Regions from separate parts of the Metabacillus indicus genome, predicted to be linked through region 1. Evidence: a T-box and tRNA genes for the amino acid it is inferred to sense, from the RefSeq annotation. Region 1 holds a T-box; the other holds one or more tRNA genes.
What was found. A T-box is a leader RNA that pairs with one kind of tRNA and senses whether it is charged. The one in region 1 lies ahead of ileS (isoleucine--tRNA ligase), so its partner is inferred to be a tRNA-Ile.
Positions count from the first base shown of each region.

Region 2: it encodes a tRNA-Ile, which carries the amino acid that the T-box ahead of ileS (isoleucine--tRNA ligase) is inferred to sense. The anticodon was not compared.

Region 1 is NZ_CP176757.1:1,797,534-1,803,634, reverse strand. Features, by position in the region: gene ileS (isoleucine--tRNA ligase) at 1-2,524, opposite strand, end outside; T-box leader at 2,585-2,816, opposite strand; gene ACK1LH_RS09010 (DivIVA domain-containing protein) at 2,869-3,381, opposite strand; gene ACK1LH_RS09005 (RNA-binding protein) at 3,478-4,248, opposite strand; gene ACK1LH_RS09000 (YggT family protein) at 4,334-4,597, opposite strand; gene ACK1LH_RS08995 (cell division protein SepF) at 4,604-5,044, opposite strand; gene ACK1LH_RS08990 (YggS family pyridoxal phosphate-dependent enzyme) at 5,066-5,734, opposite strand; gene pgeF (peptidoglycan editing factor PgeF) at 5,731-6,101, opposite strand, start outside.
Region 2 is NZ_CP176757.1:12,478-18,578, forward strand. Features, by position in the region: rRNA gene ACK1LH_RS00055 (16S ribosomal RNA) at 206-1,743, shown strand; tRNA gene ACK1LH_RS00060 (tRNA-Ile) at 1,895-1,971, shown strand; tRNA gene ACK1LH_RS00065 (tRNA-Ala) at 1,984-2,056, shown strand; rRNA gene ACK1LH_RS00070 (23S ribosomal RNA) at 2,179-5,109, shown strand; rRNA gene rrf (5S ribosomal RNA) at 5,200-5,315, shown strand; gene ACK1LH_RS00080 (YaaC family protein) at 5,649-6,101, opposite strand, start outside.

The DNA.
Region 1 (6,101 bases):
GCAATTGTTTCGCTTCACCGTTCGCATATACTTCGATGCTTGCAGTCAGCGATTTGCCGATTACTTTTTCATTGCGGGCTTCTTCAAGTGCCTTTAAGACATCATCGCGAAGCTCCATGAAAGCATCCCATTTCTTCTCAAGCAGGTCAGCGCCGGCAATTTCTTTGCTTTCAGGCATATCTGTCAGCTGAACGCTTTCTTCTGAAACAGAGTCAATGTGTGCCCATACTTCATCAGCCGTGTGAGGAAGAATTGGAGCAACCAGCTTGACAAGTGAAAGCAGCGTGTCATAAAGAACGGTCTGAATGGCGCGGCGCTCTTTGTTATCAGGAGCTTCGATGTAGAGAACATCTTTAGCGAAATCCAGATAGAAGGAGCTCAGTTCGATCGTGCAGAAATTATGAACCGCATGGAAGATGGCCGCGAACTCATAGTCTTCATACGATTTTTTCACTTTGTCTGTCAGCTTGTTCAGCTTAACCATCATGTAACGGTCAACATCGCGAAGCTCGTCAAACGCGAGGGCATCTGTTTCCGGATTAAAATCAGCAAGGTTTCCAAGAAGGAAACGGAAAGTATTGCGGATTTTTCTGTACACCTCAGCCACTTGCTTCAGAATGTTGTCTGAAACTCTTACATCAGCCTGGTAGTCAACAGAAGCAACCCAAAGACGAAGAATGTCTCCCCCAAGCTGGTTCATAACTTTTGAAGGCAGCACAACGTTCCCAAGAGATTTACTCATTTTGCGTCCTTCTCCGTCCAGGGCAAAACCATGGCTGAGAACGCCTTTATATGGAGCTTTTCCTGTTACAGCAACACCTGTGGACAGGGAAGAGTTAAACCAGCCGCGGTATTGATCAGAGCCTTCCAAATAAAGGTCTGCCGGACGCTGCAGATCATCTCTTTCAAGCAATACTGCCTGATGCGATGAACCAGAGTCGAACCAGACATCCATGATGTCCTGTTCTTTCGTGAAGTTTCCATTCGGGCTGCCAGGATGCGTGAATCCCTCAGGAAGAAGATCTTTTGTTTCACGTTCAAACCAGATGTTTGAACCGTGCTCGCGGAACAGGCCGGATACATGATCGATTGTTTCATCCGTAATGATCGGCTCTCCATTTTCTGCATAAAAGACAGGAATCGGAACTCCCCATGCACGCTGTCTAGAAATACACCAGTCCCCGCGGTCGCGAACCATGTTGAACAATCTTGTCTCGCCCCAGGCAGGTACCCATTTCGTATCTTTTACCGCCTGAAGAAGATCCTCGCGGAAATCCTTGATGGATGCAAACCACTGGGCAGTTGCACGGAAAATTGTCGGTTTTTTCGTTCTCCAGTCATGAGGGTATGAGTGTGTGATGAACGAAAGCTTAAGCAGTGCGCCTGCTTCTTCAAGCTTTTCTGTAATCGGCTTGTTTGCCGCATCATAGAACATGCCTTCAAACCCTGGAGCTTCGCTTGTCATATGTCCCTTTTCATCAACCGGACAAAGAACACCAAGACCGTATTTCTGACCGACGATAAAGTCATCTTCCCCATGGCCAGGTGCAGTATGAACGCAGCCGGTACCGGCATCTGTCGTAACATGTTCGCCCAGAACAACGAGGGATTCGCGGTCATACAGCGGATGCTTTGCAGACACTCTTTCGATCTCTGCGCCTTTGAATGTTTTGACAGCCTTATAGTCTTCCCATCCGAGTTCTTTAGCTACCGTTTCAAGCAATGCTGATGCAACAACGAATGATTCCCCACCTGCATCTGCCACCGTATACTCAAGGTCCGGATGAACAGCAATGCCAAGGTTTGCAGGAATCGTCCACGGAGTAGTCGTCCAGATAATGATTTTTTCTCCGCCGCTCAGCACTTCATTTCCCTGTGCAACAGTAAATGCTACATAAATAGAAGCAGAGCGTTTGTCATAATACTCGATTTCAGCTTCTGCAAGAGCAGACTCACTTGAAGGTGACCAGTAAACCGGCTTTAATCCTTTATAGATGTACCCTTTCTTCGCCATTTCCCCGAACACTTTGATCTGCTGGGCTTCATACTCCGGATTCAGCGTCACATAAGGGTTTTCCCAGTCACCGCGAACACCGAGACGCTTAAACTGCTCACGCTGATTGTTGATTTGCTCCCATGCATACTCTGCGCACAGCTTGCGGAATTCAGCTACACTTAATTCTTTGCGGTTTACTTTTTTGTTTTTAGTAAGAGCCGTTTCAATCGGCAGACCATGTGTGTCCCAGCCCGGAACATACGGAGCGTTGTATCCGCTAATTGATTTATAGCGGACGATAAAATCCTTCAGCACTTTGTTCAGTGCATGGCCCATGTGGATATCTCCATTTGCATACGGCGGTCCGTCATGAAGAATAAACATCGGGCGGTCTTTTGTGCGCTCCTGAACTTTTTGGTAAATCGTCATTTCTTCCCATTTTTCCTGAATTTGCGGTTCGCGGTTAGGAAGGTTTCCTCTCATCGGAAATTCGGTTTTCGGCATCAGCAGGGTATCTTTGTACTCCATCGGTATTCCTCCAGACAGTTTGTAATGGGGCAGAGAAAACACAAAAAACCTTCTCATCCCAGAAGGGACGAGAAGGTTTCTCGCGGTACCACCCTTTTAGATAAGCTAAAAAAACTGCTTATCCTCTTTGAGATTCGTAACGTGAATAACGCGTTTTTGCTTACTGATTCTATAGGTTCAGCAAAAAAACTCGAGGGTGATTTTCGCAAGTTTGCTTCTTTGCCGGACTCGCACCAACTCCGGCTCGCTTTAAAAGATTTCATACTGCTACTGTCCCTGTCATGGTTTTTTAATCATTTATTTAATAGTAGTCATCAAATTATATGTGAAATGGTGCTTCAAAGTCAAGACTGTACCTTTGATTCTTCGCGTTCCTCGTATAATGATTCAAGTTCATACTCAAGGAGGTGATCCCAGTCATCATTTTTAAGAAGGTCAAGCTGTGCTTCAATCAGCATCTGGAAGCGTGTTCTGAAAACTTTCGACTGCTTTTTCAGCTCTTCAATTTCCACAGCTATTTTTCTTGATTTAGAAAGAGATTCATTAATGATCCGGTCAGCGTTTTTCTCTGCTTCCTTCACAATCAGCTTAGCTTCCTTTTGTGCGTGGCGGCGGACTTCCTCAGCAGCCTCCTGCGCTACAAGAATGGATTTATTGAGTGTTTCCTCGATATTTGAAAAATGACCAATGCGTTCATTAAGTTCAGTCACTTTGTTTTCGAGTTCTTTTTTCTCGCGGATGGCAAGCTCATAATCTTTGATGACCTGGTCGAGGAACTCATTGACTTCGTCCTCGTCATAGCCCCGGAACCCTTTGTTAAATTCTTTGTTATGAATATCAAGCGGTGTTAACGGCACTTCTGCCACCTCCAGTATGTATTGATCAATCGATCTTTCTTCAAGTATAATTCATATTTTGACAGAAAAGGCAAAAATCCTTCTAATTTCCCAAATTTATTTTTGAATGCCATATGAAATTTTCCACTTATCTTTCTTTGTCCTGCCATCAATCGACAATAGTTTGGATCTGCCGTGGCCTCTGACAGAAAGCGTGTCTCCCTCTCTGCATTCAAATGACGGCTGCTCGATGACCCGAAAGTTTACTTTCACATAACCCGTCTGAACAAGCGCGCCGATTTTTTGCCGGGAAATGTTATAAACAGATGCTGCAACAGCATCAAGCCTTAAGGAACTGACGGTCGCTGTTTTTTCCAGCATTTCTTCCACATGGAGGATGCGCTCACTCCAGTCAAGTGCGCTCAGCGAAACTTTTGCCCGGCCGATTTCAGTCAGATTCATCAAAAGAAAAGATTCTGTTTCTTTTGCAGCAACCAGCTGTATCCGGTCGCCGGAAAACAGCAGATCGCCGAATTTTGACCGTTTGAGCCCGAGTGACATTAAAGCACCCAGTACTTGCCGGTGTTCGATGCTAACAAACTTAGACGGATATCCGATTTCAAGCAGGGAAAGCTGGAAATCCTCATGGGAAGGAACAAAGTAGTCCGGATAAAGCAAAGCCCGTTTTCGTTCCATATTCTCTCCCGAAAACTGAAGACACACATCCGTGCTTGATCCGACGACTGCTTTAACCATTTCCTGCTCTCTCGGGTCAAGAAAATCCGTCAATTTTGGAGCATAGCTGTTCATGACACTTTCTTTCCATTCTGAAGCCTGATCGATAAAATGCCGTTCTTCCTGTCTGAAGTGCTGATAAATGTGGTCCATATTAATCTTCCAGCCTTTTCGTTAAGCTCTTATAAATTGATGCCAAAATGAAAACAGTGCCGTTATGTACGGCACCGCCTGTATCTTATCCAATCATTGTGAAAATCGAGTTAAGCCCGTATCCTGCAAATCGCAGAGCAAGAAGTGCAACAATTGGTGAGATGTCAATCATGCCAAGCGGCGGAATAAACCTGCGGAAAGGTTCAAGGTACGGCTCTACAATTTTAGCAAGCAGCTGTCCGAAACTGCTTTCTCTTGCATTCGGAAACCATGAAAGCAAGATGTAAATAATAATCGCATAAGAATAAACCTGCAACAACGTAAATAAAACATCAGCTACTACGCCCATTTATTTTTACCACCTCTGATCTTCTTCCGAGACAATTTCTGAAATCGAGCCTGCAACATCAACGTTATCCGGTGTGCACAGGAAAATATTCGCTCCTATTTTCTGAATGTCTCCACCTATAGCGTACACAGTTCCGCTTAAAAAGTCTACAATGCGCTTTGCCTGGTCATGCTGAATGCGCTGCAGATTGACAACAACTGCCCGTCTGTTCTTCAGCTGATCGGCAACATCCTGTGCTTCGGCGTATACCCTCGGCTCGCATAAAACCACTTTAGATGATTTCTGAACACTTTGCAAACTGACAACATTCTGTTTGGTCTGCTGCGGCTTTGGAGTAAACGGCTGTTCTTCCTCGTAATCATAGTCCTGATGCCTCTCCTGCTCAACGTATTCATATTCCTCCTCATCAAGGGCAAAAAAGCTTTTAAACTTATTTTTAATACTCATGTACGTGACACCTCCGATTTCTTATCCAACCAGGGCTGAGCCGATGCGGATGAAAGTAGCGCCTTCTTCAACCGCTATTTCAAAGTCATTCGACATTCCCATAGAAAGCTCACTGCAAGGTGCATACGGCAGATGAAGGGATGTTACTTCCCCGCGCAATGTACGGAGCCTTTTGAAGGATTCTCTCAATACATGTTCATCATCTGTGTTAGGTGCCATAGTCATTAACCCGACGACAAGAATGTTCGGATAATTCTCAAGCTCCTTAACAAATGGGAGAACTTCCTCAGGTGTCATGCCATGCTTGGATTCTTCTCCCGACGTATTCACCTGAATGAAGCACTTTACTTTATCATCGGCCCGTTTATCAATTTCTTTAGCTAGCGAAAGCCTGTCCAGGGAATGTATGTAGTCTGCTTTATCAATCATGTCTTTTACTTTTCTCGTCTGAAGGGTTCCGATAAAATGCCATGAAGCGCTGTTGCCAATAGCTTCATATTTTTCGGCAAGACCTTCGTTTCTGTTTTCGCCAAGATGGGCAATGCCTGCTTCAACAGCTTCTTTCGCCCGTTCGATGCAGACATATTTCGTGACGGCAATCAGGCTGATCTCATCCGGATTGCGGTCTGTTTTACTGCATGTATGTTTAATTCTGGCACGTATTTCCTCTAAATTCTGTTTCACGCTCACAGTTGTTTTTGCCTCCCCTTTAAACCGATAAATCCAGCCATTCTTCCGGTTTTGCCCTGATCTCTCCTGTGTGAAAAAAACAGGGAAGATTCGCAGCTTGTACAAAGCGGACTTGTCAATATGCGGGACTCACTCAGTCCTGCTTTCAAAAGCAAATATTTGTTGAGCAGCTTTAAGTCAAGTGAATACTGCCCGGCAGACACCTCTTCATATGGAGAAGGGAAATCTTTAGACAGCGCGTTGTTTACTCTATCAATGACATAATCATCAACTGTATAGCAGCAAGTTCCGATGGATGGTCCGATGATGGCGTAAATGGATTTTGCCGGGACGCCTTCGTTCTGAGTCCACGTTCTTGCCATTTTGC
Region 2 (6,101 bases), 1.8 Mb from region 1:
AGTCAGTAAGAAAGCCACTACATAAGCGAGTTTAGCAAAAAAACATTTTCAAAATGTTATTGACTTAATGGGCTTTAGAGTGATATACTGATTAGGTCGCTTCGAGATGAAACGACATCAAAAGTTCTTTGAAAACTAAACAAAACCAAAAGCGTACCAAACGTTTTAAATTTTTAAGTCAGCAACATTTATGAGTCACAAATTTTCTTCGGAGAGTTTGATCCTGGCTCAGGACGAACGCTGGCGGCGTGCCTAATACATGCAAGTCGAGCGGACCTCTTCGGAGGTCAGCGGCGGACGGGTGAGTAACACGTGGGCAACCTGCCTGTAAGACTGGGATAACTCCGGGAAACCGGAGCTAATACCGGATACTATGTCAAACCGCATGGTTTGACATTCAAAGACGGTTTCGGCTGTCACTTACAGATGGGCCCGCGGCGCATTAGCTAGTTGGTGAGGTAATGGCTCACCAAGGCGACGATGCGTAGCCGACCTGAGAGGGTGATCGGCCACACTGGGACTGAGACACGGCCCAGACTCCTACGGGAGGCAGCAGTAGGGAATCTTCCGCAATGGACGAAAGTCTGACGGAGCAACGCCGCGTGAGTGATGAAGGTTTTCGGATCGTAAAACTCTGTTGTCAGGGAAGAACAAGTGCCGGAGTAACTGCCGGCACCTTGACGGTACCTGACCAGAAAGCCACGGCTAACTACGTGCCAGCAGCCGCGGTAATACGTAGGTGGCAAGCGTTGTCCGGAATTATTGGGCGTAAAGCGCGCGCAGGCGGTTTCTTAAGTCTGATGTGAAAGCCCCCGGCTCAACCGGGGAGGGTCATTGGAAACTGGGAAACTTGAGTGCAGAAGAGGAGAGTGGAATTCCACGTGTAGCGGTGAAATGCGTAGAGATGTGGAGGAACACCAGTGGCGAAGGCGACTCTCTGGTCTGTAACTGACGCTGAGGCGCGAAAGCGTGGGGAGCGAACAGGATTAGATACCCTGGTAGTCCACGCCGTAAACGATGAGTGCTAAGTGTTAGAGGGTTTCCGCCCTTTAGTGCTGCAGCTAACGCATTAAGCACTCCGCCTGGGGAGTACGGTCGCAAGACTGAAACTCAAAGGAATTGACGGGGGCCCGCACAAGCGGTGGAGCATGTGGTTTAATTCGAAGCAACGCGAAGAACCTTACCAGGTCTTGACATCCTTTGCCACTTCTAGAGATAGAAGGTTCCCCTTCGGGGGACAAAGTGACAGGTGGTGCATGGTTGTCGTCAGCTCGTGTCGTGAGATGTTGGGTTAAGTCCCGCAACGAGCGCAACCCTTGATCTTAGTTGCCAGCATTCAGTTGGGCACTCTAAGGTGACTGCCGGTGACAAACCGGAGGAAGGTGGGGATGACGTCAAATCATCATGCCCCTTATGACCTGGGCTACACACGTGCTACAATGGATGGTACAAAGGGCTGCGAGACCGCGAGGTTTAGCCAATCCCATAAAACCATTCTCAGTTCGGATTGCAGGCTGCAACTCGCCTGCATGAAGCTGGAATCGCTAGTAATCGCGGATCAGCATGCCGCGGTGAATACGTTCCCGGGCCTTGTACACACCGCCCGTCACACCACGAGAGTTTGCAACACCCGAAGTCGGTGGGGTAACCGCAAGGAGCCAGCCGCCTAAGGTGGGGTAGATGATTGGGGTGAAGTCGTAACAAGGTAGCCGTATCGGAAGGTGCGGCTGGATCACCTCCTTTCTAAGGATATGAGGTCGCTTTTGGTTTTTGTTTAGTTTTGAGAGAACTTTGTTCTCCATTTAAATAGGAAGTTTACTTTACAAGTAAGCGAGAACGTCATGCGCGTGCTTTTTTGTTCGTCGCAATCGTCTCTTTTATCCTTATATGAGATGGGCCTATAGCTCAGCTGGTTAGAGCGCACGCCTGATAAGCGTGAGGTCGATGGTTCGAGTCCATTTAGGCCCACCATCTCTTTAATACGGGGCCTTAGCTCAGCTGGGAGAGCGCCTGCCTTGCACGCAGGAGGTCAGCGGTTCGATCCCGCTAGGCTCCACCTAGAAAGTTGTTCTTTGAAAACTGGATAACGTAATTGATAACAAGTAATTCACTGAGATTTACGCTTACCATAGTGATTTTCTTAGACTTTACAGTCTAAACAAACGATTGACCAATTTTGGTTAAGTTATGAAGGGCGCACGGTGGATGCCTTGGCACTAGGAGCCGATGAAGGACGGGACTAACACCGATATGCTTTGGGGAGCTGTAAGTAAGCTTTGATCCAGAGATTTCCGAATGGGGAAACCCACTGTTCGTAATGGAACAGTATCTTTACCTGAATACATAGGGTACTGAAGGCAGACCCGGGGAACTGAAACATCTAAGTACCCGGAGGAAGAGAAAGCAAATGCGATTTCCCAAGTAGCGGCGAGCGAAACGGAATCAGCCCAAACCAAGAGGCTTGCCTCTTGGGGTTGTAGGACACTCTATACGGAGTTACAAAGGAACGGGGTAGATGAAGCGGCCTGGAAAGGCCTGTCATAGAAGGTAAAAACCCTGTAGTCGAAACTTCGTTCCCTCCAGAGTGGATCCTGAGTACGGCGGGACACGTGAAATCCCGTCGGAATCCGGGAGGACCATCTCCCAAGGCTAAATACTACCTAGTGACCGATAGTGAACCAGTACCGTGAGGGAAAGGTGAAAAGCACCCCGGAAGGGGAGTGAAAAGATCCTGAAACCGTGTGCTTACAAGTAGTCAGAGCCCGTTAACGGGTGATGGCGTGCCTTTTGTAGAATGAACCGGCGAGTTACGATCCCGTGCAAGGTTAAGTTGATGAGACGGAGCCGCAGCGAAAGCGAGTCTGAATAGGGCGAATTAGTACGTGGTCGTAGACCCGAAACCAGGTGATCTACCCATGTCCAGGGTGAAGTTCAGGTAACACTGAATGGAGGCCCGAACCCACGCACGTTGAAAAGTGCGGGGATGAGGTGTGGGTAGCGGAGAAATTCCAATCGAACTTGGAGATAGCTGGTTCTCTCCGAAATAGCTTTAGGGCTAGCCTCGAGTATGAGAGTCTTGGAGGTAGAGCACTGATTGGACTAGGGGCCCTCATCGGGTTACCGAATTCAGTCAAACTCCGAATGCCAAAGACTTGCTCCTCGGGAGTCAGACTGCGAGTGATAAGATCCGTAGTCAAGAGGGAAACAGCCCAGACCGCCAGCTAAGGTCCCAAAGTATACGTTAAGTGGAAAAGGATGTGGAGTTGCTTAGACAACCAGGATGTTGGCTTAGAAGCAGCCACCATTTAAAGAGTGCGTAATAGCTCACTGGTCGAGTGACTCTGCGCCGAAAATGTACCGGGGCTAAACGTATCACCGAAGCTGCGGACTGTTCTTACGAACAGTGGTAGGAGAGCGTTCTAAGGGCGTCGAAGCCAGACCGGAAGGACTGGTGGAGCGCTTAGAAGTGAGAATGCCGGTATGAGTAGCGAAAGAGGGGTGAGAATCCCCTCCACCGAATGCCTAAGGTTTCCTGAGGAAGGCTCGTCCGCTCAGGGTTAGTCGGGACCTAAGCCGAGGCCGAAAGGCGTAGGCGATGGACAACAGGTTGATATTCCTGTACCACCTCCTCACCATTTGAGCAATGGGGGGACGCAGGAGGATAGGGCAAGCGCGCTGTTGGATATGCGCGTCCAAGCAGTTAGGCCGGGAAGTAGGCAAATCCGCTTCCCATATAAGGCTGAGCTGTGATGGCGAGGGAAATTTAGTACCGAAGTTCCTGATTCCACACTGCCAAGAAAAGCCTCTAGCGAGGTGAGAGGTGCCCGTACCGCAAACCGACACAGGTAGGCGAGGAGAGAATCCTAAGGTGAGCGAGAGAACTCTCGTTAAGGAACTCGGCAAAATGACCCCGTAACTTCGGGAGAAGGGGTGCTTTTTAGGGTGAATAGCCCTGAAAAGCCGCAGTGAATAGGCCCAGGCGACTGTTTAGCAAAAACACAGGTCTCTGCGAAGCCGCAAGGCGAAGTATAGGGGCTGACGCCTGCCCGGTGCTGGAAGGTTAAGGGGAGAGGTTAGCGCAAGCGAAGCTTTGAACCGAAGCCCCAGTAAACGGCGGCCGTAACTATAACGGTCCTAAGGTAGCGAAATTCCTTGTCGGGTAAGTTCCGACCCGCACGAAAGGCGTAACGATCTGGGCACTGTCTCAACGAGAGACTCGGTGAAATTATAGTACCTGTGAAGATGCAGGTTACCCGCGACAGGACGGAAAGACCCCGTGGAGCTTTACTGCAGCCTGATATTGAATTTTGGTACAGCTTGTACAGGATAGGTAGGAGCCTTGGAAGCCGGAGCGCAAGCTTCGGTGGAGGCATTGGTGGGATACTACCCTTGCTGTATTGAAATTCTAACCCGCAGCCCTTACCGGGCTGGGAGACAGTGTCAGGCGGGCAGTTTGACTGGGGCGGTCGCCTCCTAAAATGTAACGGAGGCGCCCAAAGGTTCCCTCAGAATGGTTGGAAATCATTCGCAGAGTGTAAAGGCACAAGGGAGCTTGACTGCGAGACCTACAAGTCGAGCAGGGACGAAAGTCGGGCTTAGTGATCCGGTGGTTCCGCATGGAAGGGCCATCGCTCAACGGATAAAAGCTACCCCGGGGATAACAGGCTTATCTCCCCCAAGAGTCCACATCGACGGGGAGGTTTGGCACCTCGATGTCGGCTCATCGCATCCTGGGGCTGTAGTCGGTCCCAAGGGTTGGGCTGTTCGCCCATTAAAGCGGTACGCGAGCTGGGTTCAGAACGTCGTGAGACAGTTCGGTCCCTATCCGTCGTGGGCGCAGGAAATTTGAGAGGAGCTGTCCTTAGTACGAGAGGACCGGGATGGACGCACCGCTGGTGTACCAGTTGTCTTGCCAAAGGCATCGCTGGGTAGCTATGTGCGGAAGGGATAAGTGCTGAAAGCATCTAAGCATGAAGCCCCCCTCAAGATGAGATTTCCCATCACATTTGTGAGTAAGAACCCTGAAAGATGATCAGGTTGATAGGTCTGAGGTGGAAGCGCGGTGACGTGTGGAGCTGACAGATACTAATCGTTCGAGGACTTAACCACAGTCTAACTAAGCGTGAATTGCACGTGAATCTTGTTATCAAACGTTACTCAGTTTTGAAAGAATAACTCTTTCAACAAAAATGCATATTGTCTGGTGATGATGGCAAAGAGGTCACACCCGTTCCCATGCCGAACACGGAAGTTAAGCTCTTTAGCGCCGATGGTAGTTGGGGGTTTCCCCCTGTGAGAGTAGGACGTTGCCAGGCACGCAGAAAAGAGGACAGCAGAGATGCTGTCTTTTTTTGTTGTTCAAAATGAGGATAATAGATAGCTGAATCGTACCCTGCAAGACTGTAATTCGATTTGTCAGGGTAAGCAAACGCTCGAACCGTACCCTCCAAAACTGTAAAACGATATCCGAGGGTAAGCAAACGTCCGAATCGTACCCTCCTAAACCGTAAAACGATACCGGAGGGTAAGCAAACGCTCGAATCGTACCCTCCCAAACCGAAAAACGATATCCGAGGGTAAGAAACCGCCCGAATCCTACCCTCCAAAACCGAAAAACGATATCGGAGGGTAAGCAAACAGCTTGGATCCTACCCCTGCATCCTCTGCTCCCTCATCTGATGCAAAAAGCTCAGCGCCATCTGGGGTATTTTATCCTTTGTGGCTTCAAGGAATCGGACTATGAAGACATAGTCATCCTGGGAATGGCTGAGCATCAGTTCGTACCACCACTCTGTTTCATATCTTGAGATCATGCTGAGATTGTACAGCAGGAGATAGTGCGCAAGAAACTCAGGCAGACCTCCCAGATCATTCAGCGATGCCGGCAGACTGTACGTGCACGTCTGCTGGTTATATAAAAAGGGCGGGCTGCTGAAAGCGTTAAAAGACTCTGGCAGAAGCAATGACATAACGTCACTAGTCTCACCGGCTTTATCAAGCTGAAAGTGATGATGCAAATAGTCAAGCATCCTATCCGGTGTCATGTGGTAGGATGCTGCCGCATCTTTCGGAAGATGAATGTGTTGATCGTCCACCCCAAT